One region of the Pseudomonas sp. P5_B3 genome, then DNA from elsewhere that is predicted to be linked to it. Evidence: riboswitches for the same ligand, from Rfam matches in the RefSeq annotation. Region 1 holds a riboswitch; the other holds the start of a gene.

Region 1 (13,715 bases):
GTGCGGGTTTCCGCGACGCCATCGTGGTCCTTGTCGCGCAGCAAAGTGATGCGGTTCGCGCTGGGCACGCCGGCCCCGGCGCGCTCCATGACTTTTTTCGCGACCCAGCCGCGAATGCCTTTGCCGTCTTCGGGGTTGGGTGGTGCATTGGTTTCCGCCACCAGCACATCGCCATTGGGCAGCACATAAAGCCAGCGGGGGTGATCCAGGTCTTCGGCAAAAGCGGCCACTTGAGTGCCCGTGGCGGCGACAGGTTTTGCGCCCTGCGGCCAACCGATGGCCGGGGCGATGTTCACGGTCGGAACCAGGGTCTTGTCGGGTTCTGGTAGTCGGGGGGACGGGCCGGTGCCGTCGGAGACTTGCAGGCGAGAGGTCTCGCCACAAGCGGCGAGCCCTGTGCAGAGCGCGACAACGAGAGCGAGCGGGGGCGTGCGCATGCTGGTCTTCCCTACGAATGCCTTGTTCTAATCATAGAGAAGCGTTGTCGTGCGATGGTTCAATGCCTCAGCCGCGAGCTTCCTTGAACAGCACCGCAATGCCGGGGTGATAGTTGCCGGCTTCGTTGCGCAACTTGCGGTAGGCATAAGGGAAATACCAGGCGACCGCGCAGGTGTGTTCCTTTTGCAGGTCGTCGACCATGTCCTGGAGTTCTTCCGGCGTTGCGCCTTGCTGGGCTTTTTGCGGGGCGACGAACAGGCAGCCGAGTTTCAGGTCGCTGGCGTGGCTCAGGCGCTTCGCATCGCTGGCGATATCGAGCAGGGCCTGGGACAGGTTGAGGCTGTTGACCCGTGGCCAGCGCTGGCTGGTCTGGATGTAGGCGCGGGTTTCCGGCGAGGCGAGGAACAGGTCGGCGCGGCTGTTGCGCTCGCCTTCGTCGGTCTGTTTGCGGGTTGGTGTCTGTTGCAGCGTGACCATCTCGGCCATCCAGGCGGCGGCAGACAGCAGTCCGAGATTGGCTTTTTCGTCGTGCCAGTACGGTGTGTCGCCATCACCGCGGACGGCGTTGTAACGGTCGATGCATTCGAACCAGCGCTCAAGCACCGGGCGCAGGAATTCCAGCTTTGGATTGCTGATGATCATGCCTTGCATGGGCTCACCCTTGTTGTTGTGTTGTGAGGTTGTGGCTCTTTGATATCACTGCTGGGAGTGTGGCACAAGATTGACGTCAGTTTATTGATTGATGGCAGTCAATCGGTCGATCGCCTCCCGGCTTTAATTGACGCTCCACCCCCAACCCTCTAACCTTCGCGGCTTGTTTCAGGTGCTCTGTGGCTTGGGTCGACAGAGTGAAACAGGGAAGCCGGTGAGTGAGTCCTTCTATTGGTCGAAGGCCCGCAATTCCGGCGCTGCCCCCGCAACGGTAAATGAGTGAAAACTGTGCTGATGCCACTGTGTCGATTCGATGCGGGAAGGCGCGCAGTCTGGCCCCGCGGCCACTCATGAGCCCGGAGACCGGCCTGATTCATCCAGCGGCGTCACGGTGGGCGATGCCAGGCTTGTTGCCTTCTATTTTTGTGCCTGCCCGCCGTTATTCCTGCCTCAACGGAGAGCTCCCCCATGACTGATACCCCCGATCGTGACGAACGCCATCTGGCGCGCATGCAGCGCAAAAAAGCCGTGATCGACGAGCGCATCGCCAATTCCCCGAACGAGTGTGGCCTGCTGCTGGTGCTGACCGGCAACGGCAAGGGCAAGAGCAGTTCGGCCTTCGGCATGCTTGCCCGCGCCATGGGGCACGGCATGCAATGCGGCGTGGTGCAGTTCATCAAGGGCCGTAACAGCACGGGCGAAGAGTTGTTCTTCCGGCGCTTTCCCGAGCAGGTGCGTTTTCATGTGATGGGCGAAGGCTTTACCTGGGAAACCCAGGACCGCCAGCGCGACATCGCCGCCGCCGAAGCCGCCTGGGCGGTGTCCCGGCAACTGCTGTGCGATCCGTCCATCGGTCTGGTGGTGTTGGATGAACTGAACATCGCCCTCAAGCATGGCTACCTCGATCTCGATCAGGTGCTCAGTGACTTGCAGTCCCGGCCGCCGATGCAACACGTGGTGGTCACCGGGCGTGCCGCCAAGCCGGAAATGATCGAGATGGCTGACACCGTCACCGAAATGGGCGTGATCAAACACGCCTTCCAGGCCGGGATCAAAGCGCAGAAAGGCGTCGAATTGTGAGTCAGCCTCGACACTGTCCGGCGGTACTGATTGCCGCGCCGGCCTCTGGCCAGGGCAAGACCACCGTCACCGCGGCGCTGGCCCGATTGCATCGCAATCAGGGGCGCAAGGTCCGCGTGTTCAAGTGCGGCCCCGACTTTCTCGATCCGATGATTCTCGAGCGCGCCAGCGGTGCGCCGGTGTATCAACTGGACATGTGGATGGTTGGTGAGCAAGAAAGTCGCCGGCTGCTGTGGGAAGCCGCCGCTGAAGCAGACCTGATCCTGATCGAAGGCGTTATGGGGCTGTTCGACGGTACGCCGTCGAGCGCCGATCTGGCGCGGCATTTCGGTGTGCCGGTGCTGGGTGTGATCGATGGCACCGCCATGGCCCAGACCTTCGGCGCTTTGGCTCTGGGGCTGGCGCGTTATCAGCCGGACTTGCCGTTCGCCGGCGTGCTGGCCAATCGCGTCGGCACGCTGCGCCATGCGCAACTGCTCGAAGGCAGCCTGACTGAAGGTCTGCGCTGGTACGGCGCGCTGTCCCGGGAAACCGGGATCGAATTGCCGAGTCGGCACCTGGGGCTGGTGCAGGCCAGTGAGTTGAACGATCTCGACCTGCGCCTCGACGCGGCAGCCGATGCCCTGGCCAGCAGTTGCGAGGTCGCTCTGCCGCCGGCGGTCGAGTTCGCCGCCCCTGATGTCATCGCAGCCGCACCGCTGCTGGCCGGTGTGCGCATTGCCGTCGCCCGTGATGAAGCCTTCGCGTTCACCTACGGCGCGAGCCTGGATCTGCTGCGGGCGATGGGCGCCGAGTTGGCGTTCTTCTCGCCGATCCGCGACCGTGGGTTGCCGGAGGCGGACAGCCTGTACCTGCCGGGCGGTTACCCTGAGCTGCACCATGTCGCGCTGGCGCAAAACACCGTGATGCTCGATGCGATTCGCGCTCACCACCGGGCAGGCAAACCCTTGCTCGCCGAGTGTGGCGGCATGCTGTATCTGCTAGATTCCCTGACCGATGTCGAGGGCACTCGCGCTGAACTGGTTGGCTTGCTGGCCGGGGATGCGGTGATGCAAAAGCGTCTGGCCGCGCTGGCGTTGCAGGCGGTGGAACTGCCAGAAGGTTCGCTGCGCGGGCACACCTATCACCATTCGTTGACCACCACTGAACTGGCGCCGATTGCCCGGGGTTTGAGCCCTAACGGCGGGCGTGGAGCAGAGGCGGTCTATCGTGAGGGGCGGATGACTGCTTCTTATGTGCACTTTTATTTTCCGTCTAACCCCTCGGCGATTGCCGCGCTGTTTGCGCCTGACCAAAACCCTGTGGGAGCGGGCTTGCCCGCGAAGAGGCCATGACCGACAACGCATTCTCTGAAGCCGAACGCGCTGCGGTCTACCGCGCCATCGCCGAACGCCGCGACATGCGCCACTTCAGCGGCGGCACCGTCGAGCCCGAATTGCTGCGACGCCTGCTCGAGGCGGCACATCAGGCGCCCAGTGTCGGCCTGATGCAGCCCTGGCGCTTCATCCGCATCAGTAATCGCGCCTTGCGCGGACAAATCCAGGCCCTGGTGGAAGAAGAACGCATTCGCACCGCCGAAGCCCTCGGTGAGCGCAGCGATGAGTTCATGAAGCTCAAGGTCGAAGGCATCAACGATTGCGCCGAGGTACTGGTCGCCGCCCTGATGGACGATCGCGCGCAGCATATCTTCGGCCGCCGCACGCTGCCGGAAATGGACATGGCCTCGCTGTCCTGTGCTATCCAGAACCTGTGGCTGGCGTCCCGCGCCGAAGGGCTGGGCATGGGCTGGGTGTCGCTGTTCGAACCGCAAGCCCTGGCCGATTTGCTGAAGTTGCCACCTGGAGCCAAGCCTCTGGCCGTGCTGTGCCTGGGGCCGGTGAAGGAGTTCTATCCGGCACCGATGCTGGTGCTCGAAGGCTGGGCGCAGGCGCGTCCGCTACATGAATTGCTGTATGAAAATTATTGGGGAGTGAGTCAATGAGTGTGGCGTTGTTGAGTGTCGCCGCGGTTGCGCTGGATGCGCTGCTGGGCGAACCCAAACGCTGGCATCCGCTGGTGGCGTTCGGCCGTTTTGCCGAGCGCATCGAGCAACGCTTCAATGGTGGCGGTCGCGGCTGGCGCAGTCATGGCGTCACTGCGTGGGTGATTGCCGTGTTGCCGCTGACATTGCTGGTCACGGCATTCTCCTGGGCGCCTTATGTCGGCTGGATCGTCGAGATTCTCGCGCTCTATTGCGCCCTCGGTATGCGCAGCCTCGGTGAGCACGTCACGCCTGTGGCCAAGGCATTGCGCGGCGATGATCTTGATGAAGCGCGCAAACGCGTGAGTTATCTGGTCAGCCGTAAAACCAGTGATCTGGATAAAACCGAAGTCGCCCGTGCCGCCACCGAGTCGGTGCTGGAGAACGGCAGCGACGCAGTGTTCGCGGCGTTGTTCTGGTTTGCCGTGGCGGGTGCGCCGGGCGTGGTGCTCTACCGCCTGAGCAATACCCTGGATGCGATGTGGGGCTATCGCAATGAGCGCTTCGAACGGTTTGGCTGGGCGGCGGCGAAGGTCGACGACGTGCTCAATTACATTCCTGCGCGCCTGGTGGCACTGACTTACGCGCTGCTGGGTAAAACCCGGCTGGCGTTGAAATGCTGGCGCACCCAGGGCCCGACCTGGGACAGCCCGAACGCTGGCCCGGTGATGGCGGCAGGGGCGGGTGCCCTTGGCGTCGAATTGGGCGGAGCGGCGATTTATCACGGCGAACTGCATCAGCGTCCACAGTTGGGCGAAGGTGTGCCGGCGGATGCCGACTCCATTGACCGAGGCTGGCAATTGGTCCAGCGCGGGGTATGGTTATGGCTGCTGATTCTCTGCCTGGGGGCCGAATTTTATGCTTGAGCACGGTGGGCGATTGCGCAAGGCGGCGCTCGAATACGGCATAGAGGAAGCCGACTGGCTGGACCTGTCGACGGGCCTTGCGCCCTGGCCGTTCCCGGTGCCGGATATTCCGCTGCGGGCCTGGGCTCGTTTGCCGGAAGCGGACGATGGCCTGGAGCAAGCCGCCTGTGATTACTACGGCACCTTGCAGGCATTGCCGGTGGCCGGCTCGCAAATGGCAATCCAGCTGCTGCCGCGATTGCGTCGGGCAGGCAAGGTCGGCGTGCTGTCGCCGTGTTATGCCGAGCACGCTGAAGCGTGGCGTCGTAACGGCTACATCGTGCGTGAAGTGCTGGAGCACGAAGTCGACTTCTTTATCGACAGTTTCGATGTGCTGGTGGTGGTCAACCCGAATAACCCCACAGGCCTGAGCCTCACCCCCAGTCGCCTGCTCGACTGGCACGCGCGGCTGGCCCAGCGCGGTGGCTGGCTGGTGGTGGACGAAGCGTTCATGGATAACACGCCGCAACTGAGCCTGGCGCCGTTTGCCCATCAAGTCGGGTTGATCGTCCTGCGCTCCTTCGGCAAGTTTTTCGGCCTGGCCGGTGTGCGCCTGGGGTTTGTGCTGGCCGAGCGCAAGTTGCTCAAGTTGCTGGCTGAACAAGTGGGGCCGTGGGCCGTGAGCGGGGCAACCCGGGTAGTGGGCCAGGCCTGCCTGCGCGATACCGAAGGGCAGACGCGGCAACGGGTGCGCGCGGATGAGGCCAGCGAGCGCCTTGCGTCGATGCTGGAACAACAAGGGTTCCAGCCTCAGGGCGGTTGTGCGCTGTTCCAGTGGCTGATCACCGAGCGCGCCGAAGAACTGCAGGAATTCATGGCCCGGCGCGGCATTCTCCTGCGATTGTTCACGCACAACAGCAGCCTGCGATTCGGCTTGCCCGGTGACGAAGCCGCCTGGGTGCGACTGGCGCAGGCATTCGAAGATTTCGCCAAGGAAAACCAATGACCACGCTGATGGTGCAGGGCACCACATCGGATGCCGGTAAAAGCACGCTGGTGACCGCGCTGTGCCGTTGGGCCACGCGCCAGGGCGTCAGGGTGGTGCCGTTCAAGCCGCAGAACATGGCACTCAACAGTGCGGTGACCGCCGACGGTGGCGAGATTGGCCGCGCCCAGGCGGTCCAAGCCCAGGCCGCGAACCTTGAGCCGCACACCGACATGAATCCGGTGCTGCTCAAGCCCAACAGTGACACCGGTGCCCAAGTGATCGTCCATGGCCGCGCCGTCACCACCATGAACGCCGTCGCCTATCACGACTACAAGACCATCGCCCTGCAAGCGGTGTTGGCCTCCCACGAGCGCTTGAGCGCGGCGTATCCGCTGGTGATGGTCGAGGGCGCAGGCTCGCCGGCGGAAATCAATTTGCGGGCAGGTGACATCGCCAACATGGGCTTCGCCGAAGCGGTGGATTGCCCGGTGCTGCTGATTGCCGATATCAATCGCGGCGGGGTTTTCGCCCACCTGGTAGGCACCCTCGAACTGCTGTCGCCGAGCGAACAGGCGCGGGTCAAAGGCTTCATCATCAATCGTTTTCGTGGTGATATCGCGTTGCTGCAACCCGGTCTCGACTGGCTCGAAGAGCGCACCGGCAAACCGGTGATTGGCGTGCTGCCGTACGTGATGGACCTGCACCTGGAGGCCGAGGACGGCATCGATCAGCGCCAGGCCGATAAGGCTGAACAGGTGCTGAAGGTGGTGGTGCCGGTGCTGCCGCGCATCAGCAACCACACCGACTTCGATCCGCTGCGCCTGCATCCGCAAGTGGACCTGCAATTCATCGGCCCTGGCCAAGCCATTCCACCCGCCGATCTGATCATCCTTCCCGGCTCGAAAAGCGTGCGCAGCGACCTCGCGTACCTGCGGGCCAACGGCTGGGACACCGCCATCACCCGGCATCTGCGTTACGGCGGGAAACTCCTGGGAATTTGTGGCGGCCTGCAGATGCTCGGTGAGCAGGTGCATGACCCGCTGGGTCTCGAAGGTGCACCGGGATCCAGTGCCGGTTTGGGGCTGCTGGCGTTCCAGACCCAGCTCGAACAAGAGAAGCAGTTGCGTAATGTGCGTGGTCGCCTGGCGCTGGAAGATGCGCCGGTGGCGGGCTATGAAATTCATGCCGGCGTGACCACCGGACCGGCGCTGGAAAATGCTGCCGTGCAACTGGATGACGGTCGCTGTGATGGTGCGCAAAGTGTTGACGGGCAGATTTTCGGCACCTACCTGCACGGGCTGTTCGAATCGCCGGCGGCGTGCAGTGCGCTGCTGCGCTGGGCGGGTTTGCAGGAGGTGCAGGACGTGGATTACCACGCCTTGCGCGAGCGTGATATCGAACGACTGGCGGATCTGGTGGAGAAGCATCTGGATACCGGGCTGTTGCGACAGCTCTGCGGGATTTGAGGCGCCTGTCATGGCCTCATCGCGGGCAAGCCCGCTCCTACAGTTGATCTGCGTCGATCATAGATATTGGGTACACCTCATAACCCTGTAGGAGCGGGCTTGCCCGCGAAGGGGGCCGTCGCCTCCCTGAAGATTTCAAGGAAATAACCATGCTCCAACTGATCCTCGGCGGCGCCCGCTCCGGCAAGAGTCGCCTGGCTGAAAAACTCGCCATCGACAGCGCGCTGGCCGTGACCTACATCGCCACCAGCCAGCCACTCGATGGAGAAATGAGCGAGCGGGTGGCCCATCACCGCGCCCGTCGTCCTGCCGAATGGGCATTGATCGAAGAGCCGGTGGAACTGGCTCGGGTGCTGCGAGAGTCCGCCCGCGCCGACCGCTGCCTGCTGGTGGATTGCCTGACTCTGTGGCTGACCAACCTGCTGATGCTCGACGATGCCGCGCGCTTGCAAACCGAGCGCGATGCCTTGCTGGACTGCCTGGCGTCGCTGCCGGGTGAAATCATTTTTGTCAGCAACGAGACCGGAATGGGTGTCGTGCCGCTGGGCGAATTGACTCGCCTCTATGTCGATGAAGCCGGTTGGCTGCATCAAGCTCTGGCTGAGCGCTGTCAGCGTGTCGTCCTGACCGTCGCCGGCCTGCCCCTGACTTTGAAAGGAACTGCGTTATGACTCAATCCTGGTGGCTGAACCCGTGCAAGCCGGTCGATACCCAAGCGGTCGAACAGGCGCAGGCGCGGCAGCAGCAACTGACCAAACCCGCCGGCTCCCTCGGTCAGCTGGAATTGGTGGCGGTGCAACTGGCGGGGTTGCAGGGACGGGTCAAGCCGAGTCTGGATCAGGTATGGATCGCGATTTTTGCCGGCGACCATGGTGTGGTCGCTGAGGGGGTGTCGGCGTTTCCTCAGGAAGTGACCGGGCAGATGCTGCACAACTTTGTCAGTGGCGGTGCGGCGATCAGCGTATTGGCGCGGCAGTTGGGCGCTTCCCTCGAGGTGGTTGACCTTGGCACGGTAACGCCGTCGCTGAGCCTGCCGGGCGTGCGTCACCTGAACGTCGGCCCGGGCACGGCAAACTTTGTACAGGGGGCGGCCATGACCCAGGCCCAGGGGCAACTCGCCCTGCAAGCCGGTCGTGACAGCGTGCAGCGGGCCATCGCCAGCGGTGCGCAGTTGTTTATCGGTGGCGAAATGGGCATCGGCAACACCACCGCCGCCAGCGCCCTGGCGTGCGCGCTGCTCGATTGCCCGGTGGTGCATCTGACCGGGCCTGGCACCGGGCTTAATGCCGAAGGTGTCAGCCACAAAGCGCAGGTGATCGAGCGCGCCCTGGCATTGCATGGCGCGCAGCGTGGCGACGCCTTGCAGACCCTGTTCAACCTCGGCGGTTTTGAGATCGCCGCGCTGGTCGGTGCCTATCTCGCCTGTGCCCAGGAGGGTGTCGCGGTGCTGGTGGACGGTTTCATTTGCAGTGTCGCGGCGCTGGTTGCGGTGCGCTTGAATCCAGAGTGTCGTCAGTGGCTGTTGTTCGGTCATCGCGGCGCCGAGCCAGGGCATCGTCATGTGCTGGAAACCCTGAACGCGCAGCCGTTGCTCGATCTCGGCCTGCGGCTTGGCGAAGGCAGTGGCGCGGCATTGGCTGTGCCGCTGCTGCGCCTGGCGTGCGACCTGCACGGTCAGATGGCGACCTTCGCCGAAGCCGCCGTGGCAGATCGTCCGGCATGACCTTGCGCGTGGATCTGTTGCGTCACGGTGAAACTGAACTCGGCGGCGGCTTGCGTGGCAGCATCGATGATGCGTTGACCGATTTGGGCTGGGCGCAGATGCGCGCCGCCGTGGTCGGACAAGGCCCGTGGGACCGGCTGGTCAGTTCGCCGTTAAAGCGTTGTGCACGCTTTGCCGAGGAGCTCGGTGCGCAATTGGGCGTGCCGGTGCAACTGGACAAAGACCTGCAAGAGTTGCATTTCGGCGCTTGGGAAGGGCAGAACGCGGCGGCGTTGATGGAAACCGACGCGCAGGCGCTGGGTTTGTTCTGGGCCGATCCTTATTCGTTCACGCCGCCTCAGGGTGAGCCGGTTGCAGACTTTTCGGCACGGGTGCTGGCAGCGCTGGAGCGCTTGCATGCGACCTGTACCGGTGAGCGCATTCTGCTGATCAGCCATGGCGGAGTGATGCGTCTGTTGCTGGCACAAGCGCGAGGGCTGCCGCGAGAGCAACTGCTCAACGTTGAGATCGGGCATGGCGCGCTGTTTTCGCTGACAGTGGAGCCTGCGGGCCTGTTGAAGGAAGTGCTCTGACCATGCTGCCATTCTGGATCGCCCTGCAATTTCTCAGCAGCCTGCCGATACGCCTGCCCGGCATGCCTGAGCCCCGGGAGCTGGGGCGGTCGCTGCTGTTTTATCCGTTGGTGGGATTGCTGTTTGGCGCGATTCTGTGGGCAGTCAACTGGCTGTTACTGGGCACGCCGATGTTGTTGCACGCGGCGCTGTTGCTGAGCGTTTGGGTGCTGCTCAGTGGCGGATTGCATCTCGATGGCTTGGCGGACAGCGCCGATGCCTGGCTCGGCGGTTTTGGCGACCGTGAGCGTACGCTGACCATCATGAAAGACCCGCGCAGCGGGCCGATCGCCGTGGTGACGCTGGTGCTGGTGTTGTTGCTCAAGTTCACCGCGCTGCTGGCGCTGATCGAACAGCCGCATTCGCTGGCATTGATCATCGTGCCGTTGATCGGTCGCAGCGCATTGCTCGGTTTGTTCCTGACTACGCCCTATGTGCGTGCCGGTGGCCTGGGCCAGGCATTGGCCGACCATCTTCCGCGTTCGGCGGGCAGACAGGTGTTGGCGGTCAGTGCACTGGCCTGTGTGTTGATCGCAGGCGTCAGCGGTGCGCTGGCGGTGGTGTTGGCAGTGCTGGGGTTTGTCTCGCTGCGCCAGGTGATGTTGCGGCGGCTGGGTGGAACGACGGGCGATACGGCAGGTGCAATGCTGGAGTTGCTGGAGGTAGGGGTGTTGGTTGGATTGGCATTAGCCTTAGCGCCGTAGTGGTGAATGTTCCGGCCTCTTCGCGAGCAGGCTCGCTCCCACAGGGTTTCAGTTTTGTTGACACAATAGTGGGCACACCGAAAATCTCTGTGGGAGCGAGCCTGCTCGCGAAAGCGATTTTCGGGACACCGCCTGATCACTGAACAAACTCCATGTCACTTGATTTAACCGACTCGCGGGTATATACACGCACCATGCTCGATTCCCAATGTTTATGCATCAACCTGCGTCGCGCCGCCCGTGGCGTCAGCAGGCATTACGACGGCGCTCTCGACGGCTTCGGGATCAACGTTGCGCAGTATTCTTTGCTGTGCAACCTGCAGCGTCTGGATCACCCGAGCATCTCAACCCTGGCCGAGGCCATGGGCCTGGATCGCAGCACCCTGGGTCGCAATTTACGGGTGCTGGAGGGTGACGGCCTGGTGACGCTGGTCGAGGGCGAGGACATGCGTAACCGCATCGTCCTGTTGACCGAGGCCGGGGCAGAGCGTCTGAAGGCTGCCTTGCCGGCCTGGGAAGCCGCACAGCAGCGTTTGATCGATCGCCTGGGGGCCGAGAAGCGCGAAATCTTACTGAAGCTGCTGGATGAACTGGCATGATGCCGGTTTTTTCGATCTTAAGCGGGTATATACCCGCTACCGGAGAACAACAATGACATCGATGTGGCGTACATGCGGCTGGGTTCTGTTGGGGAGTGCGCTGATCCTTGCGTTGTCTCTGGGGGTTCGACATGGCTTCGGGCTGTTTCTGGCACCGATGAGTGCCGAGTTCGGCTGGGGCCGTGAAGTCTTTGCCTTCGCCATCGCCCTGCAGAACCTGATCTGGGGCCTGGCTCAGCCATTCACCGGCGCGCTGGCCGACCGCTTCGGCGCGGCGAAAGTGGTGCTGATCGGAGGCGTCCTGTACGCGGCCGGGCTGATTTGCATGGGGCTCTCCGACTCGGCGGTGACCTTGTCCCTGAGTGCCGGTCTGCTGATCGGCATCGGACTGTCCGGTACGTCGTTCTCGGTGATTCTGGGTGTAGTCGGCCGCGCGGTGCCGCCGGAAAAACGCAGCATGGGCATGGGGATCGCCAGTGCGGCCGGTTCGTTCGGCCAGTTCGCGATGTTGCCCGGCACCCTCGGTTTGATCGGATGGCTTGGCTGGTCCGCGGCGCTGCTGGTGCTGGGCTTGCTGGTGGCGTTGATCGTGCCGCTGGTGAGTATGCTCAAGGACAAGCCGCTGCCCGTCCTGGGCCACGAACAGACCCTTGGCGAAGCACTGCGCGAAGCCTGCTCCCACTCCGGATTCTGGCTGCTGGCGTTCGGCTTTTTTGTGTGCGGGTTCCAGGTGGTGTTCATCGGTGTGCACTTGCCGGCCTATCTGGTGGATCAGCATCTTCCGGCGACGGTCGGCACCACGGTGCTGGCGCTGATCGGCCTGTTCAACATTTTCGGCACCTACACAGCAGGATGGCTTGGCGGGCGCATGTCCAAGCCGCGTTTGCTCACCGGTTTGTATTTGCTGCGGGCGGTGGTCATTGCGTTGTTCCTGTGGGCGCCGGTGACCACCACCACGGCCTATTTGTTCGGCATGGCCATGGGCTTTTTGTGGCTGTCGACGGTGCCGTTGACCAACGGTACGGTGGCGACCTTGTTTGGCGTGCGAAACCTGTCCATGCTCGGTGGGATTGTTTTCCTGTTTCACCAGCTCGGTTCGTTCCTGGGCGGCTGGCTGGGTGGCGTGGTGTACGACCGTACCGGCAGCTATGACTTGATCTGGCAGGTCGCGATTCTCCTGAGCCTGTTGGCCGCCGCCCTGAACTGGCCGGTGCGTGAACGGCCGGTGGCGCGCCTGCAAACACAAATGAGTGCGATATGAACAGTCTCTGGCCGCGGATCGCTGTAGCCGCCGTATGCGCCTTATTGCTGGCGTTGTCGTGGTGGGGCTGGCATCAGGGCGGGCTGGCGCTTTTGCAGTTGGGCATGGGGACTTGCTAGCGCGATGGCGGGGCGAGTAACGTCTAACCCTGACGATTGCTCAAGGATTTCCCGACATGCTGATGCGCTGGCTGGCAGTTCCCGCATTACTGGTCGCGTTTACCGGGTTGGCTCACGCGGCGGACTGCCCGGATCTTTTGCAAGGCTCGTTGCCCAAGCTGCGTGCCAAGGAATCCATCGATTTGTGCCAGCGCTTCGCTGGTAAGCCGTTGGTGGTGGTCAATACCGCAAGCTTCTGTGGCTTTGCTCCGCAGTTCAAAGGCCTTGAGGCGCTGAACCAGCGCTTCAAGGGTCAAGGGCTGGAGGTGATTGGCGTTCCGTCCAATGACTTCAAGCAGGAGTCGAAGGACGGTGCCGAGACCGCCAAGGTCTGCTACGTCAATTATGGCGTGACCTTCACCATGACCGAGCCGCAAAAGGTTCGCGGCGAAGAGGCGACGCACTTGTTCAAAGTCCTCGCCAGTCAATCCAGCGCGCCGAAGTGGAATTTCTACAAGTATGTGGTGGATCGCCAGGGCAAGGTGATCGCCAACTTCTCCAGCCTGACCAAGCCGGATGATCCCGAATTCATCGCTGCGGTGGAAAAAGCCCTGGCTTCGCCACCGCTCGTGTCGACCCCCTGATGTAGGAGCGAGCCTGCTCGCGATGGACGCGAACGATGACGCGTGCTTTCAGGATGTACGAGACGCCTTGAGGTTTTCGCGAGCATTCGAGCGTCGACCGGTTGTTCCTACAAATGAAAAGCCCCGCTTCCATGAGGAGAGCGGGGCTTTTTTGATTCCGATGGCGAGCGGTTCAGGCTCGCCGGGAATCATCAGAAGCGGTAGGTCGCACCGACACCGAAACCGTTGGCGCTGTTTTCGTACTTGGCGCTGTAACTGTCTACCAGGTTGGAGCGATCCACCTTGACAGCTTCTTCCTTCAGGTAGGAGTAGGCGACGTCGATGGTCAGATCATCGGTGACGTTGTAGCCGGCGCCAAGGCTGAAGATTGTGCGGTCACCTGTAGGAATACGTGGGGATCGGTCGGTATTGTTGGTAGGCGACTGGTCAAAGCTCAGGCCGGTGCGCAATACCCACTGCTTATTCAGCTGGTAGGAGGTACCGATGGCGTAGGCCCAGGTATTGTGCCAGTTCTGCTCTTCCGTAATGGTGCCGAACAGGGCCGGAGACAATGCACCGCCTTGTGCCGCCGTTACGCCGTCGTTGTT
Region 2 (17,289 bases), on a different contig from region 1:
GGCGGAGAGGGGAAAGTGCGGGGTGTCGGTCATTGTTTTATCTCAGTCATGGTCGGTGATCTCACCGGCGCCCCAATCCCTGTGGGAGCGAGCTTGCTCGCGATGGCGGAATGTCAGGCAACATTTTTGTCGACTGAACGAATGTCATCGTCGGAACGCCGCCCGGAGCAAGCTCGCTCCCACAGGTTTAAGTGCGTCAGCTGTCTTCTTCTATATCCAGCAACAAATTCTCCAGCGCCTCTCGGTACTCACCGGGCTCCTTCCACATCCCGCGCTGTTGCGCCTCGAGCATGCGCTCGGTCATGTCGCGCAAGGCATGGGGATTGTGTTCACGGACAAAATCCCGAGTGTCCGGATCGAGCAAATAGGCATCCGCCAGCAAGGCGTACTGGTGATCATCAATCAACTGCGTGGTGGCGTCGAAGGCGAACAGGTTATCGACCGTCGCGGCCATTTCGAACGCACCTTTGTAGCCGTGACGCTTAACGCCTTCGAGCCACTTCGGATTGGCGGCCCGGGAACGGATCACCCGGTTCAGCTCTTCCTTCAAGGTGCGAATCTTCGGCAGGTCCGGTTGGCTGTGATCGCCATGATAACTGGCCGCGGCCTCGCCTTTCAGGCTTTCCACCGCTGCGAGCATACCGCCCTGGAACTGGTAGTAATCGTTGGAGTCGAGCAAATCATGCTCGCGGTTATCCTGGTTTTGCAGCACCGCCTGTACCTGGCTCAGGCGCTGGCTGAACTGTTCGCGGGCGGCGGTGCCTTCGTCGGAACCGCCGTAAGCATAGCTGCCCCAGTTGAGGTAAACCTCGGCCAAATCCTCGCGGCTCTGCCACAGGCGACCATCGATGGCACCCTGCACCCCTGCGCCGTAGGCACCGGGCTTGGCGCCGAAAATCCGCCAGCCGGCCTGACGTCGCGCCGCGTCTTCATCGAGCCCCGTCTGCAGCAAAGCTGCACGCTCGGCGCGCACCTTGGCCGCCAGCGGATTGAGGTCGTCCGGCTCATCGAGGTCGGCCACCGCTTGCACCGCCGCGTCGAACAAGCGAATCAGATTGGCAAAGGCATCGCGGAAGAACCCGGAAACACGCAAGGTCACGTCCACCCGCGGACGGTCAAGCAAACTCAGCGGCAGAATCTCGAAATCATCGACCCGCTGGCTGCCGGTCGCCCAGACCGGGCGCACGCCCATCAACGCCATCGCCTGGGCGATGTCATCGCCGCCGGTACGCATGGTCGCGGTGCCCCACACCGACAGACCGAGCTGGCGCAAATGATCGCCGTGGTCTTGCAGGTGCCGTTCGAGGATCAGGTTGGCCGACTGGAAACCGATGCGCCACGCCGTGGTGGTCGGCAGGTTGCGCACGTCCACCGAGTAAAAATTGCGCCCGGTGGGCAGCACGTCCAGACGCCCACGACTCGGCGCGCCGCTGGGACCGGCCGGGACGAAGCGACCGCCAAGGGCGTCTAGCAGACCGCACATTTCCGCCGGACCGCAGGCGTCCAGACGCGGGGCGACCACCTCGCGCAGGCCATCGATAATGGCGCTCACCTCTGCCCAGCCTGCCCCCTGTAGGAGCGACGGTGCGGCGTTCCGACCTGCTCGCGATGGTGTATCAGTTAACATCAATGTGGCTGACACACCATCGCGAGCAGGCTCGCTCCTACAGGTGCTATTCAAAACGTCCGAAATCAACTGCGCGGCGAACAACTCCAGGCGTTCGCGGGTATCGCCCGCCGTACGCCAGGTCTCTTCGCTGATGTTCTCAAGAGCCTCGGGGCGCGGCCCTGTCCACGGTTCGGCCAGCGCACAATCGAGCGGGTCGAAACCCAGTTCGAAAGCCTTGGCCAGTGCCCGCAGCAGACTCGACTGCGCGCCCCGGCCATCGCCCCGTGGAATACGCAACAACGCGAGCAACGTATCGATACGCAAACGACCGGTGGGCGACTCGCCGAACACATGCAGGCCATCGCGGATCTGCGACTCTTTCAAGTCGCACAGATAAGTGTCGAGTCGCGGCAACCAGATCGCTGCATCGGCATCGCCGTCGAGCTGCTCCTCCAGTTGCAGTTCACGGTCGATGTGCGTGTCGCGCACCAGTTGCAGGATGTCGCGCTGCAACTCGCGGGCGCGGCGCGGATCGAGCAACTGCGCTTCGTAATATTCGTCGGCCAACAGCTCGAGGTTGCGCAGCGGGCCGTAGGTTTCGGCGCGGGTCAGCGGTGGCATCAGGTGATCGATGATCACCGCCTGGGTGCGCCGCTTGGCCTGGGCGCCCTCACCCGGGTCGTTGACGATGAACGGATAGATGTTCGGCAACGGCCCGAGCAGTGCATCCGGCCAGCAGTTTTCCGAGAGCCCCACGCCTTTGCCCGGCAGCCATTCGAGGTTGCCGTGCTTGCCGACGTGGATCACGCCGTGGGCGCCGTAGGTGTTGCGCAGCCAGAAGTAAAACGCCAGGTAACCGTGGGGCGGGACCAGGTCCGGGTCGTGATACACCGCGCTCGGGTCGACCTGGTAACCCCGGGCCGGTTGAATGCCGACGAAGGTCAGGCCGAAGCGCAGGCCGGCGATCATCATCCGTGCGCTGCGGCACATGGGGTCGTTTTCCGGTGCGCCCCAACGTTCGAGCACCGCCGCGCGATTGGCTTCGGGCAGTGCATTGAACATCGCCAGATAATCATCCATCCCCAGGCTCTGCTGGCACGGACGCAGGTCAAGGGTATCGAGATCGTTGCTGACGCCGCCCAGCAACTGCTGGATCAATGCTGTGCCGCTGTCCGGCAACTCAGCCGGCAACGGATAACCTTCGGCATGCAGCGCCCGCAGAATATTCAGCGCGGCTGCCGGGGTGTCTAGGCCGACGCCGTTACCGATGCGGCCGTCGCGGGTCGGGTAATTGGCGAGAATCAAGGCAATGCGTTTTTCTGCATTGGGCACCCGCGCCAGATCGACCCAGCGCCGGGCCAGTTCGGCAACGAAATCCATACGCTCAGGTTGGGCCCGGTAGCACACCACATCCGACTGACTGCGCTCACTGCGCCACGCCAGGTCCTTGAAACTGATCGGGCGGCTGATGATGCGTCCGTCCAGCTCAGGCAAGGCTATGTGCATCGCCAGGTCACGGGGGCCAAGCCCCTGTTCGCTGGCGCGCCAACCGGGCTCGTTGTCCTGGGCGCAAATCGCCTGGATCACCGGAATATTGCGGCGAAACGGCCGTAGATGGGGTGCTTCAGGACTGGATTGGGCGAAGCCGGTGGTGTTCAAGATCACCGAGACGCTGGTCTCATCCAGCCAGTCCTCGACCACGGTAAGACAACCGGGCTCTTTCAGGCTGGCCAGCGCAATCGGCAACGGATTCAACCCCGCCGCCTGCAGGCGCTGGCAAAAAACATCAATAAAAGCAGTGTTCGCCGCCTGCAAGTGCGAGCGGTAGAACAGCACCGCCGCCACCGGTTGATCGGCGTGCCAGCCGGCCTGCCAGTCGCTCAGCGCGGCTGCGTGTTTGTGCGGATGGTAAATCGCCGTGCGTGGCAGGGTCTGCGGCTCGCCCCAGGTGTAATCACGGGCCAGCCAGCGGTTGGCCAGGCAGCGGAAGAAATCGAGGGCGTTGCCCATGCCGCCCTGGCGCAGAAACTGCCAGAGCCGGTCGCGGTCCTCGGCGCCGACGGTGCTCAGGTCGCTGAGCTCCGGGTCCGGACGATCATCGCCCGGCACCAGAATCACCTGCACGCCGCGCTGCGACAGTTCGACCAGGCGCTCGATGCCGTAACGCCAATAGGCGATACCGCCGTGCAGCGAAATCAGGATCACCTTTGCGTGACGCAGCACTTCATCGACGTACAAATCGACCGAGGCATGGTTCTGCACCTGCATCGGGTTGGCCAGGCGCACGCTCGGGTAATCGTCGGGCAATTGCTGCGCCGCTTCGGCGAGCAGCGCCAGGCTGGAGTCGCCGCTGCACAGGATCACCAGCTCGGCGGGGGTTTGTCCAAGGTCGGCAATGTTGTCATCCGACACGAAACCGCCGGGCTGGGTCCTGAGCAGGTGCATGGCTTACACGCTGAGCGCGGCGCGCAATTGCGCTTCGAGAACCGTGGCATCCAGTTCCTGGCCGATCAGCACCAGACGGGTGACTCGCGCTTCTTCAGCACCCCACTGGCGGTCGAAGTGCTTGTCGAAACGTGTGCCCACGCCCTGGATCAGCAGGCGCATCGGTTTGTTCGGAACGGCGGCGAAGCCTTTGACTCGCAAGATGCCGTGCTGGACCACCAGTTGGGTCAGCGCGTCCATCAGCAGGCTTTCATCGGCTTGCGGCAGTTCGATGGAGATCGAATCGAAGGCGTCGTGATCGTGGTCATCATGATCGTCGTCGCCATCGTGATGATGGTCGTGGTGGCTGTGACGGCTGTCGATGTGCTCTTCGGAGCCGGCACCCAGGCCGATCAGCACGTCCAGCGGCAGGCGACCGCTGCTGGCTTCGACGATTTTCACCGCTGGCGGCAATTCCTCGGCGACTTCCAGGCGCACACGGGCCAGGTCCGCCGGGTTGATCAGGTCGGTTTTGTTGAGGATCACCAGGTCAGCGCTGGCCAGTTGGTCGGCGAACAGTTCGTGCAGCGGCGATTCGTGGTCCAGGTTCGGGTCGAGTTTGCGCTGGGCGTCGACCTGATCCGGGAACGCGGCGAAGGTGCCGGCGGCGACGGCCGGGCTGTCGACCACGGTGATCACTGCATCCACCGTGCAGGCACTGCGGATTTCCGGCCACTGGAAGGCTTGCACCAGCGGCTTGGGCAGCGCCAGGCCGGACGTTTCGATGAGGATATGGTCGAGATCGCCGCGACGGGCCACCAGTTCGCGCATCACCGGGAAGAATTCTTCCTGAACCGTGCAGCACAGGCAGCCGTTGGCCAGTTCATAGACACGGCCTTTGGCTTCTTCTTCGGTGCAACCGATGGAGCATTGCTTGAGGATTTCGCCGTCGATGCCCAACTCACCGAATTCGTTGACGATCACCGCGATGCGGCGACCCTGGGCGTTGTCGAGCATGTGGCGCAGCAGCGTGGTCTTGCCCGAGCCAAGAAAGCCAGTGACGATGGTGACAGGGAGTTTGGACAGTGTTTTCATCGGATGCCCTATGGCTTAGGTGGCGGGCATACGGGACGACGACCGGCAACGCGGACGCGCGTGCCTGAAGAGTTCGCCACCGGATCACCCCGCCCGGTTGAAATTGAGAATCTGTAACGAGGCAGGTCTCCTGGCTGACGGTGCGCCGGCCTTGAGCCTGGCATTCGCTGCGCCTTCCCGCCGGCCTCATGGATTGAGTCAGCAGTGGCGTGGCAACGAACATCACCGTTCACAGTTGCGGGGGCAGCCGCGGCATCGACCGCGTTCCCTTCTTAGCTTCGACAAACGCCGAAGAACCTCGAAAGCGCAAGGCTACGCATGGTCTTGGGGCGGGTCAATGTTCATGCTGAGGTCTCTAGTGCCTGAAATGACGCCATCGCGAGCAAGCTCGCTCCCACAGGGGATCGAGTTCTGTCAGGAGCATGCGGTCAAATGTGGGAGCGAGCTTGCTCGCGATTGGGTCGACCCGGTTGCGAGTTGAGAACCCTTGCCAATTGACGCCCAGCCCCCGCCCATGCTCTCCTACACGCTTTGTTACGGGTGCCCTTCACAGGGTGAAACGGGAAACCGGTGAATCATGTGCTTTACTCTTAAGCCATGTCAGTCCGGTGCTGCCCCCGCAACGGTAAGCGAGCGAAGCGTCAGATCCACTGTGCCACTACGGCATGGGAAGGTGGCGCTTGCAGGATCAGGCAAACGCCTGCGCCCCTCGTGAGCCCGGAGACCGGCCCGCAACACAAAGTGACCAGTACGATCACTGAACCAACAAACCCGCGGTGGGCGGGCGCTGTTTGAACCTCTGCGCGGCTGGTCGTGCGGGGGTTTGCATGCGCTCTTATTCCCCGCTGACAGACCAGAGGGAAACGCCATGTCGATCATCAGCAGCGCCGAACACACATCCGCGAGCACCACCTCAACCCTGACCCAACGTCTGAGCGCCGCCGTCTGCGCGTCGATCCTGGGTGCGTGCCTGGTGTATTTCGCCGGTTTCTCGCACATCGAAGCAGTGCACAACGCCGCCCACGATACCCGTCACAGCTCCGCGTTCCCGTGCCATTGAGAGCTGTCGACATGATCAAGCGTATTGCGCAAACCGCAGGTTTCACCGGGCTGCTGGCCGCCCTGCTGCTGACCCTGCTGCAAAGCTTCTGGGTCGCTCCGCTGATATTGCAGGCCGAGACTTACGAAAAAGCCGAACCGGCCGCTGTTGAAATGCATGAGCACGCCGACGGTGCGATGGCTGCCCACACTCACGATGCGCAAGCCTGGGAGCCGGAAGACGGCTGGCAGCGCGTGCTGTCGACCACCGGCGGCAATCTGGTGGTAGCGGTCGGTTTCGCCCTGATGCTCGCCGGCCTGTACACCTTGCGTGCGCCGACCAAAACCTCCCAGGGCCTGCTCTGGGGCCTGGCCGGTTATGCGACGTTCGTGCTCGCACCGACGCTCGGCCTGCCACCTGAATTGCCCGGCACTGCCGCAGCCGATCTGGCACAACGGCAACTGTGGTGGATCGGCACCGCCGCCTCCACCGCCGTCGGTATCGCCCTGATCGTATTCAGCCGTCACTGGCTGATGAAAGTCCTCGGTGTGGCAATCCTTGCCGTTCCTCATGTGATTGGCGCACCGCAACCGCAAGTGCATTCGATGCTCGCTCCAGAGGCGCTGGAAACCCAGTTCAAAGTCGCTTCGCAACTGACCAACGTGGCGTTCTGGCTGGCCCTGGGCCTGATCAGCGCCTGGTTGTTCCGTCGTAAAAGCGATGGACAATACCACGCATGACTGACGTCAGCACAGCACCGACCCTGGTGGTCGGCCTGGGCTGCCAACGGGGCTGCCCCGTCAGCACGTTGCTGGCGCTGCTCGATCAGGCACTGGAGGCGCACCAGATTGCTCGTCATGAAATCAAGGCCCTGGCCAGCATCGACTCGAAGCGTGACGAACCTGCGCTAATCGAACTGGCTCAGCAGCTTGGCCTGGAGTTGATGTATTTCAGCAGTGAACAACTGGCCGCATATGAACCGCAACTCAGTCATCAATCGCAAATAGCGTTTGAACGCACCGGTTGCTACGGCGTGGCGGAAAGCGCCGCACTGGCCCTGGCGGAACAACTGGCCCAGGCCCCGGCAAAACTGCTGATTCCACGACAAAAATATGCTCAGGCAACCTTGGCATTGGCCGGCGCTGCGTAAAAAACCGATAATCCCCGCCTTCGATCATGAACACTCTTCATCTGAAGCCCTGCTCAGTCCCTTTTTCCCCACAGGAACCGACGATGACCGTCTACTTCATTGGCGCAGGTCCCGGCGACCCCGAACTGATTACCGTCAAGGGCCAGCGGCTGATTCGCAGCTGTCCGGTGATCATTTATGCCGGCTCCCTGGTGCCTGCCGCCGTACTGGAAGGTCATTGTGCCGAACAGGTGGTCAACAGCGCCGAACTGCACCTGGAACAGATCATCGACCTGATCAAGAGCGCCCACGCCAAAGGCCAGGATGTTGCCCGGGTGCACTCCGGCGATCCGAGCCTGTATGGCGCCATTGGCGAACAGATTCGCTATCTGCGTGAACTGAACATTGCGTTCGAAATCGTCCCAGGCGTAACGGCCACAGCCGCTTGCGCCGCGCTTTTGGGCGCAGAACTGACGCTGCCGGACGTATCCCAGAGCGTGATCCTGACGCGCTACGCCGACAAGACCACCATGCCAACCGGAGAGGAGTTCTCCAGCCTCGCGCAACACGGCGCGACCATGGCGATCCACTTGGGGGTTAATAACTTGGCGAAGATCGTTGAGGAACTGCTGCCCCATTACGGCGCCGATTGCCCGATTGCGGTGGTGCACCGCGCGAGCTGGCCGGATCAGGATTGGGTGGTGGGAACGCTCGAGGATATTGCCGGGAAGGTTGAAGCCAAGGGCTTTCGCCGTACGGCGTTGATTCTGGTGGGTCGGGTGCTGGGTAGTGACCACTTCAGTGAGTCGTCGCTGTATCGCGCGGGGCATGCTCATTTGTATCGCCCGTAGGGCCCCATCGCGAGCAAGCTCGCTCCCACATTGAAATGCGGTCAACTGTGGGAGCGAGCTTGCTCGCGATGGCGTCAGTAAATTTCACCCATAAAAAAACGGCGCTCACGGTGCGCCGTTTTTTGATTTCGCAGCGAACACCTTAGTAGTAGGCGTTTTCTTTCTGCGTGTGGTCGGTCACGTCACGAACGCCCTTGAGCTCGGGAATGCGCTCGAGCAAGGTGCGCTCGATGCCTTCCTTCAGCGTCACGTCGGCCTGGCCGCAGCCCTGGCAACCACCGCCGAACTGCAGGACGGCGATGCCGTCTTCGACCACGTCGATCAGGCTGACCTGACCGCCGTGGCTGGCCAGCCCCGGGTTGATCTCGGTTTGCAGGTAGTAGTTGATGCGCTCGTTGACCGGGCTGTCGGCGTTGACCATCGGTACTTTGGCGTTTGGCGCCTTGATGGTCAGCTGGCCGCCCATGCGGTCGGTGGCGTAGTCGACAACCGCATCGTCCAGGAAGGCTTCGCTGAAGTGGTCGATGTACGCGGTGAAGCTTTTCAGCCCCAGCGCGGTGTCTTCGGGTTTTTCTTCGCCCGGCTTGCAGTAGGCAATGCAGGTTTCGGCGTACTGGGTGCCAGGCTGGGTGATGAAGACGCGGATGCCGATGCCCGGGGTGTTCTGCTTGGACAGCAGATCAGCCAGATAATCGTGGGCGGCGTCAGTGATGGTAATAGCGGTCATGGAAACTCCTCGCAGGCTTGGACGCAGTTTACGCCAATCAATGCGCCGGACAAAGTCCTAGTATTTTTGTCGGGAAAAGAAACACCAATATCCCTGTGGGAGCGAGCTTGCTCCCGCAGGGGGTCTGCGGTAGATCAGAGATTCTCGTAGCGGTTCATGTCCAGCACGCCCTCTTCCACCGGATCGGTTTCCTGGATGTAGCGGCTCAGGTCATGGAAATAAACCCAGAATTGCGGATGGCTGCGGCGTATTCCCCAACGTTCGACGATTTTCTCGAAGCTGTCGGTGTCCTTGGCGCTTTCCATCGCATCCACAAAGTCCGGCACTTGCCCGGCCGGAATGTTGAACATGAAGTTCGGATAGCTGCTGAGCACACCCGGGAAAATCGTCAGGGTGTCGAGCCCCGGCTGATAGCGCAGCGATTCACCGAGCAGGAATGCGACGTTACTGTGGGCACGGTTGCGCAACAGGCTGTAGACCTCACGCTTGCCGCTGCTGGTTTCGATGCGCAGCAGGGTCGCTTCCGGGAGCTGATCAATCACTTTCAACCCGGCCGCCGGACGGGAAGTCAGGCGGCTTAGCGCCTGCTCGGCACTTTGCAGGTCCGGATCGATGTTCGGCCGCGAACAGTAAGCGCCGTCGCAGCGATTGATCGGGTCGGGCCTGGCATTGAGATCGCCGTAACGGGCCAGCAATTGCCGGGCGAAATCCCGCTTGGGATCCTGCGAATCAAGACTCAACGCAGTCGGCTTGTCATCGTCGATGGACTCGTAGTCCAGCCACATCTTGAATTTGCCACTGTTTTGATACCAGTCGTCGAGGTAGCCATCCCGGGAATCGGCGGGCATCAGGCGCAGGAAATTCTGCTCGGCACCATTGCGGATCAGGTCGAAATACAGCCGCGTCTGGGCCTGGTGGGACACGTTGCCGAACACATCGAAGTTCACTGCCAGTTGATAGTAGGTGCGCTCCAGCAGCGGATAGTCGAATAGCCAAATGGTTTGCGGCACGTCGCCGATCAGGCCTTTGGTCACAGAAGCGCTGTCGAAATGGCGGAAGATGCTCAGCAGCGCATTGTCATTGCCGGCCCACAGGGTCGACCAGCTCGGCGCCGGCTCATCGGCGTAGCTGTCCCGGCGCAAGGCTTCGTATTCGTTACGCTTGTCGCGGTAGTCGTGCCACAGGCTGAGGACGCTGCCGACATCATCGTTCTGCCCCGGCATCGCCAGCAACGGCGTGGCCTGCCCGCGATAGTTCGGATCGGTGACATACAGGTCGTGCTCGGGCGCCTGGAAAAACGCCCAGAAATTATCGCGGATCACGTCCGTGGCGATCTGACCGCGACACACCGGCCCACGGATAAAGGTGCGCACGAAGTACTCGGCGTTATCGAGCATGAACTGATAGCGCGCCTGGGCCGGAATCGCTTCGAAGGTGGCAAACGGGTTGGCCCGGCTCTGCGGCCCGTAGCCCGGCAATGCGTCGACCTGCCAGTTGCCGCTGTAGAACAGGCTCTTGACCCGCGCCAGCTTCGCCGCACTCAACGCATAGGTGATGTGGGTCTTGTGCACGATCACGCCCTGCACCGGCCACAAGCGATAGTAGAACTGCGTGCCCGGATCATCGTTCGGGCGACGGGTGTTGATCAGGTCAATCGGCTGGCCGGTCGGGGTGCGCGAACGCACCCACTGGAAGTAATGCCCGGACTCGCCATCCTTGAAGTAGAGATGGGCGAGGAACCAGTGCTCGTACAGCCATCGCCCCACCAGGCTTTCCCGGGCGCCCGGGGAGTTGAGCAGGCTTTCCCATTGGATCACTTCCTGGGCTTCTTTGGCGCTCGGGACCAGGCCCTGCCGGTCGATGGGCGCCCCTGCCGCCAGCCAGCGTTGCAGCGTCTGGTACTGCTGGTCGGTCAGGCCGGTCACTGCCAGCGGCATACCCTCCTTCGGATGCCTGGCGGCGTAGCCGTCGAACTCCCCGGGCATGGCGCACATGTTTTCCCGGTTCAGGCCCAGGACGATGTCTTCCGGCAGCCTGGCGTTGGGCTGCAATGGGGTTTTGTGGCCCAGTTCCAGCATCCGCGCCATCAATGCGGCCTGGCTGCCCTGGGCATCGAGCACCGAATAGAAGCCCTTTTGCTGCCAGGCCTGTTTGCCGGAGGCGTCATAGAATAGTCGGGTCGGCGCAACAGCCTGCCGGCGGTCCCCGTCGTAGACCGGGACTTTCGTCGCGCCACGTGCCGCGCCCTCGCCGCTGCCCAGATTGAGCTGACAGGCGGCGTCGTTGCAGGCGTGGCAGGCCACGCACTTTTCAGTGAAGATCGGTTGAATGTCGCGGCTGTATGAAATGACGGAAGAAATCGCCGGACTTTGCGCCACAGCGCCCCAGCTTAAAAACAACAGCAATGTGCCGATGACGAAGCGATACGACATGTCCCTGGTCCTGAATCCTGAAAAAACGCCGCGATTCTACCGGTCTGTCACCCTTGCCAACATGAACGATATTCATGCAAAACCGAGTCATGCTCTAAAAGCGCACAGGTTTGCTATCATCCCTGCCCTTCGTCATGGTCTTACCGAGTAGTCCAAATGTCCGATCGCAGCGTTCGCCTTCAAGCTCTCAAGCACGCCCTCAAAGAGCGCATCCTGATTCTCGATGGCGGTATGGGCACGATGATCCAGAGCTACAAGCTCGAAGAGCAGGATTACCGTGGCAAACGCTTCGCTGACTGGCCAAGCGATGTCAAAGGCAACAACGATCTGCTGGTACTGACTCGCCCGGACGTGATTGGCGGCATTGAAAAAGCCTACCTGGACGCTGGCGCCGACATTCTGGAAACCAACACCTTCAACGCCACCCAGATCTCCCTGGCTGACTATGGCATGCAAGGCCTTGCCTACGAGTTAAACGTAGAAGGCGCTCGCCTGGCGCGCAAGGTCGCCGACGCCAAGACCCTGGAAACTCCGGACAAGCCGCGATTCGTCGCCGGCGTGCTCGGCCCTACAAGTCGCACCTGCTCGTTGTCCCCGGATGTGAACAACCCCGGCTACCGCAACGTGACCTTCGATGAGCTGGTGGAGAACTACACCGAATCCACCAAAGGCCTGATCGAAGGCGGCGCCGACCTGATCCTGATCGAAACCATTTTCGACACACTGAACGCCAAGGCCGCGATCTTCGCCGTCCAGGGCGTGTTCGAAGAACTGGGCGTCGAACTGCCGATCATGATTTCCGGCACCATCACTGACGCCTCGGGCCGCACGCTGTCCGGCCAGACCACTGAAGCCTTCTGGAACTCCGTGGCCCACGCCAAGCCGATTTCCGTCGGCCTGAACTGCGCCCTCGGCGCCCGCGAACTGCGCCCGTACCTCGAAGAGCTGTCGAACAAGGCCAACACCCACGTTTCCGCGCACCCGAACGCCGGCCTGCCGAACGAATTCGGCGAGTACGACGAACTGCCATCGGAAACCGCCAAGGTCATCGAAGAATTCGCCCAGAGCGGCTTCCTCAACATCGTCGGCGGTTGCTGCGGCACCACGCCGGGCCACATCGAAGCCATCGCCAAGGCCGTGGCCGGTTATGCGCCGCGCGAGATTCCGGACATTCCCAAGGCGTGCCGCCTCTCGGGCCTTGAGCCGTTCACCATCGATCGCAGTTCGCTGTTCGTCAACGTCGGCGAGCGGACCAACATCACCGGTTCCGCCAAGTTCGCCCGCCTGATCCGCGAGGACAACTACACCGAAGCCCTGGAAGTCGCCCTGCAGCAAGTCGAGGCCGGCGCCCAGGTGATCGACATCAACATGGACGAAGGGATGCTCGATTCGAAGAAGGCCATGGTGACCTTCCTCAATCTGATTGCCGGCGAACCGGACATCTCCCGCGTGCCGATCATGATCGACTCCTCCAAGTGGGAAGTGATCGAAGCCGGCCTGAAATGCATCCAGGGCAAGGGCATCGTCAACTCGATCAGCATGAAAGAAGGCGTCGAGCAGTTCATTCATCACGCCAAACTGTGCAAGCGCTACGGCGCCGCGGTAGTGGTGATGGCCTTCGACGAAGCCGGCCAGGCCGACACCGAAGCGCGCAAGAAAGAAATCTGCAAGCGCTCCTACGATATTCTGGTCAACGAAGTGGACTTCCCGCCGGAAGACATCATCTTCGACCCGAACATCTTCGCGGTGGCCACCGGTATCGAAGAGCACAACAACTACGCCGTCGATTTCATCAATGCCTGTGCTTACATCCGCGACGAGCTACCGTATGCGCTGACCTCCGGTGGCGTGTCCAACGTGTCGTTCTCGTTCCGTGGCAACAACCCGGTGCGCGAGGCAATCCATTCGGTATTCCTGCTGTACGCAATCCGCGCCGGGCTGACCATGGGCATCGTCAACGCCGGCCAACTGGAGATCTACGACCAGATCCCGGTGGAACTGCGCGACGCCGTGGAAGACGTGATCCTCAACCGCACCCCGGAAGGCACCGACGCCCTCCTCGCCATCGCCGACAAATACAAGGGCGACGGCAGTGTCAAGGAAGCCGAGACCGAAGAGTGGCGCAACTGGGACGTCAACAAGCGTCTGGAGCATGCGCTGGTCAAAGGCATCACCACCCACATCGTTGAAGACACCGAAGAGTCGCGCCAATCCTTCGCCCGCCCGATCGAAGTGATCGAAGGCCCGTTGATGGCCGGCATGAACATCGTCGGCGACCTGTTCGGTGCCGGTAAAATGTTCCTGCCGCAAGTGGTGAAATCCGCTCGCGTGATGAAGCAGGCCGTGGCGCACCTGATCCCGTTCATCGAACTGGAAAAAGGCGACAAGCCAGAGGCCAAGGGCAAGATCCTGATGGCGACCGTCAAAGGCGACGTGCACGACATCGGCAAGAACATCGTTGGCGTAGTGCTGGGCTGTAACGGCTATGACATCGTCGACCTCGGCGTGATGGTGCCGGCGGAGAAAATCCTCCAGGTGGCCAAGGAACAGAAGTGCGACATCATTGGCCTGTCCGGCCTGATCACCCCGTCGCTGGATGAAATGGTCCACGTCGCCCGCGAAATGCAGCGTCAGGACTTCCACCTGCCGTTGATGATCGGTGGCGCCACCACCTCCAAGGCGCACACGGCGGTGAAGATCGAGCCCAAGTACAGCAACGACGCGGTGATCTACGTCACCGACGCCTCCCGCGCCGTGGGCGTGGCGACCCAGTTGCTGTCCAGGGAACTCAAGGCTGGTTTCGTCGAGAAAACCCGCCAGGACTACATCGAGGTTCGCGAGCGCACTGCCAACCGCAGCGCCCGCACCGAACGCCTGAGCTACGGCGCGGCCATCGCCAAGAAGCCGCAATTCGACTGGGCGAGCTACACACCGGTCAAACCGACTTTCACCGGTACGCGGGTGCTGGACAACATCGACCTCAACGTTCTGGCCGAATACATCGACTGGACGCCGTTTTTCATATCCTGGGACCTGGCCGGCAAGTTCCCGCGCATCCTCCAGGACGAAGTGGTCGGTGAAGCCGCCACCTCGCTATACAAAGATGCCCGGGAAATGCTCACCAAACTGATCGACGAGAAACTGATCAGCGCCCGTGCGGTGTTCGGCTTCTGGCCGGCCAACCAGGTGCATGACGACGACATCGAGCTCTATGGCGATGACGGCAAGCCAATGGCCAAGCTGCACCACCTGCGCCAGCAGATCATCAAGACCGACGGCAAGCCGAACTTCTCCCTGGCCGACTTCGTTGCGCCCAAAGACAGTGAAGTGACCGACTACGTGGGTGGCTTCATCACCACCGCGGGGATCGGTGCCGAAGAGGTCGCCAAGGCCTACCAGGACGCCGGCGACGATTACAACTCGATCATGGTCAAGGCCCTGGCCGACCGCCTGGCCGAGGCCTGCGCCGAGTGGCTGCACCAGCAGGTGCGAAAAGACTACTGGGGTTACGCCAAGGATGAGACGCTGGACAACGAGGCGCTGATCAAAGAGCAATACACCGGCATCCGCCCGGCTCCGGGCTACCCGGCGTGCCCGGATCACACCGAGAAGGCCCAGCTGTTCGCCCTACTCGATCCAGAAGCCCAGGAAATGCGCGCAGGCCGCAGCGGCGTGTTCCTCACCGAACACTACGCCATGTTCCCGGCGGCAGCGGTCAGCGGCTGGTACTTCGCTCACCCGCAGGCGCAATACTTTGCCGTGGGCAAGATCGACAAGGACCAGGTGCAGAGCTACACCTCGCGCAAAGGCCAGGAGCTGAGCGTGACCGAGCGTTGGCTGGCGCCGAACCTGGGTTACGACAACTAACCCCCATCCCCTGTGGGAGCGTGGCTTGCCCGCGATGGACGCGCCGCGGTTTCACAGGGAAAACGCGTCATCGTTCATCGCGGGCAAGCCACGCTCCCACAGGTTTCGGGTGTATTGTCTATGCTTACCTCTCATGTATTGATGACGAGGGTTTTATGGACGATCCAGTCGACAACAAGCCACCAACCTTCTGGCAAATGCTGCACAGCGTCATGGCCGCGGCGTTCGGGGTGCAAAGCGGGAAAAACCGGGCGCGTGACTTCACTCACGGTAAGCCGAGTCATTTCGTGATTCTGGGGATTCTGTTCACGGCAGTGTTCGCGTTGACACTGTTTGGCATCGTCAAACTGGTGTTGCACCTGGCGGGTATCTGAACCGACTCAGTGCATCAGGGCTTGCAGACTGAACGGGTAGCGCCAGGACGCCGGCTGCCCCTTGGCCGAGAGTTTCTGGAAATCCACACCGTAATCCTGAGTGGTGCTCAAAGCCAGCAATCGCCTGGCTTGTGCGTGATCGATCAGCTGCAACAACGGAACCTGCCGGTCGCGCCCACCATACTGGCTGACATCCACCCCCTGGTCGTAGTCATGCAACTGCACCAGCGCCCAACCACCCAGAGTGAAGTGGCCGCCCAACAGCACACTCAACCGCCCATCCAACAGCGCCTGTAACGCGGCCGGTGAATTGTTGATGGCGCTGAATAGCGCGTCCTTGCCGGGCTGGCCTCCGGTTTCGGCATAAGCCTGCATGGCGCCAAAGGCCATTTCATCGTTGGCCGACCAGACCAGCGACGTTTGCGGATAACGCTTGAACAACAACCTGGCCTGTTCATAGGCGCGCTCGCGGGTCCAGCTGCCATAGACCAACTGGCGCAACCGCACTTCAGGGTGTTCGGCCAATGCCCGCATCATGCCCTTCTCACGCTGTTGCGCGGCTGGCGTGATCTTCAGGCCGGAAAAGGCCAGCAGATCAATGACCTGACCGGGCGCGACCGGGCGATGCAGGCGAATCAGCTGCTTGAGCATCAAGTAGCCGCCCTCCTCATTGTTGGGCACCAGGCTGCCCAACCAGTCGGAATACTTGTCCGGCTGAGCGCCGAGCAGGCGCATCTGGTCTGCGGTCAGGCCGTTGTTGACCAAAAACAGCTTCACACCGCTGCCTTGAGCCAGACGCAGGATTTCGGGCGCAACGTACAGTTCGTTGACGAACACCAGATAGTCCGGTCGATTCGGCCCTTGCAGAGCCTCGCGGGCCTGCTTGAGTGTGGTTTCAGCGTTTCGCTCGGAATACTGGATGTGCAAATCCATGCCCAGGTCCTTGGCCGCGGCCTGCATGAATTGCGAGTAACTGACCCAGAACGTCTCCTGGGTGGTCCCTGGATTGAGGAACAATACGGACGCCGCCTGGACACATGGTCCCCAGACCATACCCAGCGCCAGCACTGCACCACAGAAGAACTTCAACATTGATCGTCCGAGCCCCCGGAAATTCGCCGCGCATTATAGCCAGCGAGCCTCCGTAAAACGGCGATTTTTCCGGTTTTTGTCAGACAATCGTCGGAACCGGGCCCGGACGGGGTCGTTTACTGATGGCTGACCCAGAAAACCGCCGTCCCCACGACCAGAATGATCAGGAACAAAATTGCCCAGGCATCAACAGTACTATCGCTTTTCCGTGCTTTGGTTGGGTTGCTCATTGCATCGCCTCTTGTCGGTTTTATCGGTGATTGCATAAAGACTCGAGCAGAGTAAAGACGACGATTGCCCGCACCACAAACAAGGGCTTTGCAACAACGATTCTCATTAGGCGATTTGGTTCTTTACATATGCTCAAACATCACTTTTACGCATAACTGCAAACTGGTATCTTGCCCCAGCTCCGTAGGGAGTGCGCGGCCGTGCGCGCAGAATTGCCGAGGTTTTATCGGACGCCAGCAAGCCAAAAAACGCCGCTGTTTCCGACCGGCCCAAGCCTGAGAACAGGACTTATATGTACGTATACGACGAATACGATCAGCGGATCATCGAGGACCGCGTAAAGCAGTTCCGTGATCAGACCCGACGCTATCTGGCAGGCGAGCTGAGCGAAGAAGAATTCCGCCCCCTGCGCCTGCAAA

What was found. A riboswitch is a leader RNA that binds a small molecule or an ion and turns the genes downstream of it on or off. The one in region 1 is predicted to bind cobalamin.
Region 2: another riboswitch for cobalamin. It lies ahead of AC1DRN_RS08640 (CbtB domain-containing protein); the one in region 1 lies ahead of cobO (cob(I)yrinic acid a,c-diamide adenosyltransferase).

What each region holds. Positions count from the first base shown of each region.
Region 1 is NZ_JBFULI010000024.1:60,977-74,691, reverse strand. It holds gene AC1DRN_RS15755 (PQQ-dependent sugar dehydrogenase) at 1-437, opposite strand, end outside; gene AC1DRN_RS15750 (hypothetical protein) at 505-1,089, opposite strand; cobalamin riboswitch at 1,243-1,475, shown strand; gene cobO (cob(I)yrinic acid a,c-diamide adenosyltransferase) at 1,558-2,169, shown strand; gene AC1DRN_RS15740 (cobyrinic acid a,c-diamide synthase CobB) at 2,166-3,503, shown strand; gene bluB (5,6-dimethylbenzimidazole synthase) at 3,500-4,150, shown strand; gene cbiB (adenosylcobinamide-phosphate synthase CbiB) at 4,147-5,055, shown strand; gene cobD (threonine-phosphate decarboxylase CobD) at 5,048-6,040, shown strand; gene AC1DRN_RS15720 (cobyric acid synthase) at 6,037-7,488, shown strand; gene cobU (bifunctional adenosylcobinamide kinase/adenosylcobinamide-phosphate guanylyltransferase) at 7,638-8,159, shown strand; gene cobT (nicotinate-nucleotide--dimethylbenzimidazole phosphoribosyltransferase) at 8,156-9,211, shown strand; gene cobC (alpha-ribazole phosphatase family protein) at 9,208-9,783, shown strand; gene AC1DRN_RS15700 (adenosylcobinamide-GDP ribazoletransferase) at 9,786-10,526, shown strand; gene AC1DRN_RS15695 (MarR family winged helix-turn-helix transcriptional regulator) at 10,721-11,125, shown strand; gene AC1DRN_RS15690 (MFS transporter) at 11,178-12,386, shown strand; gene AC1DRN_RS15685 (hypothetical protein) at 12,383-12,505, shown strand; gene AC1DRN_RS15680 (glutathione peroxidase) at 12,562-13,128, shown strand; gene AC1DRN_RS15675 (OmpP1/FadL family transporter) at 13,320-13,715, opposite strand, start outside.
Region 2 is NZ_JBFULI010000009.1:137,798-155,086, forward strand. It holds gene AC1DRN_RS08625 (magnesium chelatase ATPase subunit I) at 1-33, opposite strand, end outside; gene cobN (cobaltochelatase subunit CobN) at 197-4,054, opposite strand; gene cobW (cobalamin biosynthesis protein CobW) at 4,058-5,128, opposite strand; cobalamin riboswitch at 5,232-5,444, opposite strand; cobalamin riboswitch at 5,650-5,875, shown strand; gene AC1DRN_RS08640 (CbtB domain-containing protein) at 5,997-6,188, shown strand; gene AC1DRN_RS08645 (CbtA family protein) at 6,200-6,907, shown strand; gene AC1DRN_RS08650 (cobalamin biosynthesis protein) at 6,904-7,317, shown strand; gene cobM (precorrin-4 C(11)-methyltransferase) at 7,401-8,147, shown strand; gene nfuA (Fe-S biogenesis protein NfuA) at 8,290-8,874, opposite strand; gene AC1DRN_RS08665 (fatty acid cis/trans isomerase) at 9,009-11,306, opposite strand; gene metH (methionine synthase) at 11,463-15,173, shown strand; gene AC1DRN_RS08675 (DUF2970 domain-containing protein) at 15,329-15,547, shown strand; gene AC1DRN_RS08680 (ABC transporter substrate-binding protein) at 15,554-16,639, opposite strand; gene AC1DRN_RS08685 (nitrite/sulfite reductase) at 17,163-17,289, shown strand, end outside.